Regions from separate parts of the Parabacteroides sp. AM17-47 genome, predicted to be linked through region 2. Evidence: riboswitches for the same ligand, from Rfam matches in the RefSeq annotation. Region 2 holds a riboswitch; the other holds the start of a gene.
What was found. A riboswitch is a leader RNA that binds a small molecule or an ion and turns the genes downstream of it on or off. The one in region 2 is predicted to bind cobalamin.
Positions count from the first base shown of each region.

Region 1: another riboswitch for cobalamin. It lies ahead of DW205_RS09115 (ABC transporter substrate-binding protein); the one in region 2 lies ahead of DW205_RS04905 (putative transporter).

Region 1 is NZ_QTLI01000009.1:137,464-139,935, reverse strand. It holds gene DW205_RS09115 (ABC transporter substrate-binding protein) at 1-995, opposite strand, end outside; cobalamin riboswitch at 1,058-1,257, opposite strand; gene DW205_RS09110 (precorrin-2 C(20)-methyltransferase) at 1,324-2,028, shown strand; gene DW205_RS09105 (hypothetical protein) at 2,077-2,472, opposite strand, start outside.
Region 2 is NZ_QTLI01000005.1:37,981-40,452, reverse strand. It holds gene DW205_RS04910 (acyl-CoA carboxylase subunit beta) at 1-780, shown strand, start outside; cobalamin riboswitch at 938-1,139, shown strand; gene DW205_RS04905 (putative transporter) at 1,439-2,472, shown strand, end outside.

The DNA.
Region 1 (2,472 bases), on a different contig from region 2:
TCCGCATAACGAGGATCTTGCTCTTTCAATGCCTCATAGCTAAACGTTCCCGGGAAACTATTCACGATACGCCAGTAATCAGCATCGTCCGCTTGGTTATAGACCGTCTCGAAGTCTAATGTAACACCACCGGATCGCTCATCGTCTTTCAAGAAATAATCAGCGCCGGCATCCTTGAAAAGCTGTGCCAAGAAACTCTTTCCTCCTACGGCATACCAGTTTCCACCCCGTAACTCGCCACTAAAAACTATCGGACGTTTTTTAACATTGCCATCCGCCGTAAGTTCCTTTAATTCATTATACCTCTTCTCAATGGCGGCAAAACGCTCATTGCCCTCTTTCTCTACCCCTAACAACAAGCCTATGAACTTGATCCATTCAGCTTGTCCCAATGGCGTAGTCTCCTTATAACCCAAATGGGGAATCAAGGGGATACCCACGTCTTTCAGCGTCTCATAGCCTCCCCGCTTGAATGGCGATACAAGGATCAAATCAGGATTCATACTCATGATAACCTCGTTATCGAAATTTCCCTCTATACCGATCTTTGCGGTTTTACCTTCTTTCAGGCGTTCGTTCATCTCTTTATTGAACAAATGCCGTGTACTGGTAATCCCAACGACCTTATCCAAGGCACCCAATTTAATAAAATTCGATAATTGCAGGGAAGTCATACAGATAACGCTTCGGATAGGAAGCTCTATCACCGTATAATCAACAGGAATCCCCGTGGGTTTCGAACCTCTTTTTACGAACGCATAATGAAACGTGGTGCTTTCCTCGTTTTGAGGATCTTGGATATCAGCCAAGACATATTGATCCGCATAGGTAAGCTTGAATCCTTGGGCGTATAAAGGCTTAACCTGCTCTTGCGAGAATGCGGATTGCTCTACGGAAGCCGTCTTCCCTATTTCTCCTTTTTCACGGATACCTGAAGTACATGATAAAGTCAATACCGATAAAAGCAAGCATCCACTCGCTATAAACTTATTCATAATCCTTGTTTAATTGACAGTTGATCATTGACAGTTACTCTCGTCCTGCTCCACGGGACAGCAACATTTATTTATGAACCGGCAGGTCTTCTGACTTACTTCCATTCTGGACGCCTTCCCGATTACGAAACCAGTGGCCAAGGTATTGTCCGAATGTTTAGAAGTTCACAGCAGCGTGGTCTGTCCGGGATTCTCACCCGGTTCCCTTTTAATCCGCCTCCCAGAAAAAGAGATAAGCGGAGCCTATTACAGCGACAAAAGTAGTAAGAATATTTGTATACATCCGCAATTTTAAGGACTTTTGCGTTTCAAATAAAAACAAATACACATGAATCATCCTATTCACTTCGTCTCATTAGGTCCCGGTGATCCGGAATTAATTACGCTGAAAGGGCTTAATACATTACAAAAGGCTGATATTATCTATTGTCCTGCTACACAAGGCAAGCATGGAATCATATCTCGGGCGACGGATATATTGAAAGCTATTGAGGTAGACGAATCCTTGATCCATCCGTTTATTTTGCCAATGAGTAAGGAACGGACAGATGCGTTAAACGCTTATAACGAATTGTTTCTGGATGCCCAAGCTGAATATTTGAAAGGAAAACAAATCGTGATCGTCGCCGAGGGAGACGCTGGTTTTTATTCATCTATACAATATGTATACGATAAATTCGAGGAAGCAGGAATCCCGGTAGATCGAATCGCAGGAATTCCGGCATTTATAGCGGCAGGTGCTTTGGCCGGGATACATATCGTAAAACAAGAGGAGCAAATTAATGTAATCCCCGGGACTGCGTCGTTCGATGAACTTTCGGCAAAAATAGAAAATGGAATGATCATCGTCATCATGAAATTACCGGGTTGCCAAGAGGCTATTCATACTTGTATCCGGCAGTATGCGGATAAGGCGGTTTTTCATTATTTCGAGAATGTTGGAACAGGAAAAGAATATTATACTACTGATATCACCATTATACATTCCAAGGATTTCCCCTATTTCTCCCTACTGATTGTCCAACCTCGCTAAAAGAAGAAGGCTGCCCGGAGAGTAACCAAACCCGGACAGCCCATCTTATTACGCTACATGCAATATATGCTTAAGCTGATCGATATGGAAACGAAGTGTATCCATATAAGGTTTCACTGAATTATGGTACATGATCGCTTTTGCGTGCATATCTTCCAACTCGCTTACTTTACGGTTCGCCTCACGCATTTTACAAGCGTTGTAGCGAATACCCGATACATGTCCTTTGATATCCTCGATCGCTTGGTTTCCCCGGTTGAAGATAGACTCTGCTTCTTCCGGAGCGTATACCGTATAGGCTTGGGCAACGTCATCCAGTAATGCCTGTTGATAAGAGCCGGCTATCGGGAGCAATTGATGGATCGCATGATGACATAAAGAATGAACCTCGTTTTGAAGCTTCTTCAATTCTACTTCCCACTTTGATTCACATACTTCATCCAA
Region 2 (2,472 bases):
ATGGAAGACGCTCCAGTTATAGCTTGTGCTGACGATGTGCGTCGGGTAGAAGAGTCGTTGCAGCATGTGATTCCGGAAGATCCTAATGTCCCTTATGACATCAAGGATATTATAGAGCCGATAGTGGATAATCATTACTTTTTCGAGGTTATGCCTCATTTCGCTCGCAATATTGTAGTGGGATTCGCTCGTTTGGGAGGCCGTACCATAGGTATCGTAGGGAACCAACCTGCCTTTTTAGCGGGAGTCTTGGATATCGATGCTTCTGATAAGGCCGCACGTTTCATTCGCTTCTGCGATTGCTTCAATATTCCATTGATCACGTTCGAGGATGTGCCGGGCTTCTTGCCGGGCTGTACGCAAGAACATGCGGGAATTATACGCCACGGGGCAAAAATTGTCTACGCTTATGCGGAGGCCACGGTTCCCAAAATCACGTTGATTACCCGGAAGGCTTACGGGGGAGCCTATATCGTAATGGCAAGTAAGCCTACCGGTGCCGATATAAACTTGGCATATCCGATGGCTGAGATTGCGGTGATGGGGGCTGAAGGTGCCGTGAATATATTATACCGGAAAGCCAACGATGAGGAGAAGAAACAAGCAATTCATGAATACACCGAGAAATTCTCAAATCCTTACCGGGCAGCCGAGCAAGGATTTATAGATGAAGTCATACAACCTAGAGACACACGTTTTAAATTGATTCAGGCGTTGGAAATGGCGAAAAATAAGAGCCAGAGTAATCCTCCTAAAAAACATGGAAATATTCCCTTGTAGTAATTATTATTTAAGGAAAATCAAAGCCTCTTCCTGTCGGGAGGATAGCTTAGAGGTTAAAAGATCCCGGTTCAATTGTTTTGTCCCGGGATTTTTTTATTTGGATAATAAAAGTAAACAAAAAAGCGAAAAGATATGATATATACGGAAAACATGCTATCTTTGTTCCCGAATCGGTTCCGCATATACCATTCGGGTATGTGGATTAAAAGGGAATCGGGTGTAAATCCCGGACAGTCCCGCTGCTGTGAAGCTCCGAAGAACATCTTGAAACAACACTATCGCCACTGGTTCTAGCGACCGGGAAGGCTTCAAGATGGGAGTCAGTCAGAAGACCTGCCATTCATTAAAGGCTGTTTTTGCTCGAGGGATTAGGAAAGCAGTACGAAAAGATAAGCAATATCTTAAAAGGAACAAAGACGTATGAAAAGGATCTGTTCGCACTGTCGTGCGACATTTGAATGGCCGGTAACCCTTTTGCCGGAAGAGGAAAGTTTGTCTAAATTATCAGCATAAGAAATAGAAAATATATTAGTAAATGTTGTTAGAATGGATGCCAGATTAAACTGGGATACTAAATGTTCAATATGTGTATCTCTGCCGAAGTGATTCGCCAGAGGTACTTTTTTATCTTAAATTAATATATACATGAATAGATATGGAATGGATTAATGAATTGTTATGGGGAGAAGGGGTAGGGCATTCTATCCTTTTGTTATCCGTTGTGATCGCTCTGGGGATCCAGCTTGGTAAACTGAAGCTATTCGGTATCTCTTTAGGGATTACCATGGTACTGTTTGTCGGGATCTTTCTCGGGCATTTCGGTTTTACGGCGAATCCGTCGGTCGTTCATTTTTTTAGAGAGTTTGGTTTGATCTTATTTGTTTACTCGGTAGGTATGCAAGTAGGCCCCGGATTTTTCTCTTCGTTTCGAAAGGGAGGGATCACGTTGAATATGCTTGCTTGCGGTATTGTTTTTCTAGGGGTGATTACTGCCTTGATTATACATTATATTACAGGCATTCCTATACCGACAATGGTAGGTATCTTATCCGGAGCAGTGACGAATACACCGGGATTGGGCGCTGCTCAACAGGCTTATTCAGATATGACGGGGATCTCGGATGAAACGATCGCTTTAGGATATGCGGTTGCCTATCCGTTAGGTGTGATCGGCATTATCTTGTCGATGATTTTTATCCGTTATGTTTTCCGTATCTCTTTTGCGAAGGAGACGGAACAATTGGAAGAAGAGACGGATACGGAATCGGGAGGAGAGGCTGTACCTATCTCTTTGGTGGTGAAGAATCCGGCGATTTTTGGTCGTAGCGTAAGTGAGCTATCTAAATTGTTGGAACACCGTGAATTTGTTATTTCCCGTATTTTACGTAACGATACGAATCGGATAGAGATCGTGGCGGGGAACACGGTATTGAATGGGGATGATAAGATTTTTGTTATTACCGCAGAGCATGACGTGGAGGCGATAAAGACTTTTATCGGTCAAGAAATACAGATGGATCGTAAGCAATGGATTCCGGCGGAAAGCCAGTTTATCAGCCGGCGTATTTTGGTTACCCGGTCTGAAATCAACGGTAAGCAATTAGGGGCTTTGCAGTTACGCCGTTTACATGGAATTAACGTGACTCGGATCAATCGTGCGGGGCTGGAGTTGGTAGCTACTCCTAATCT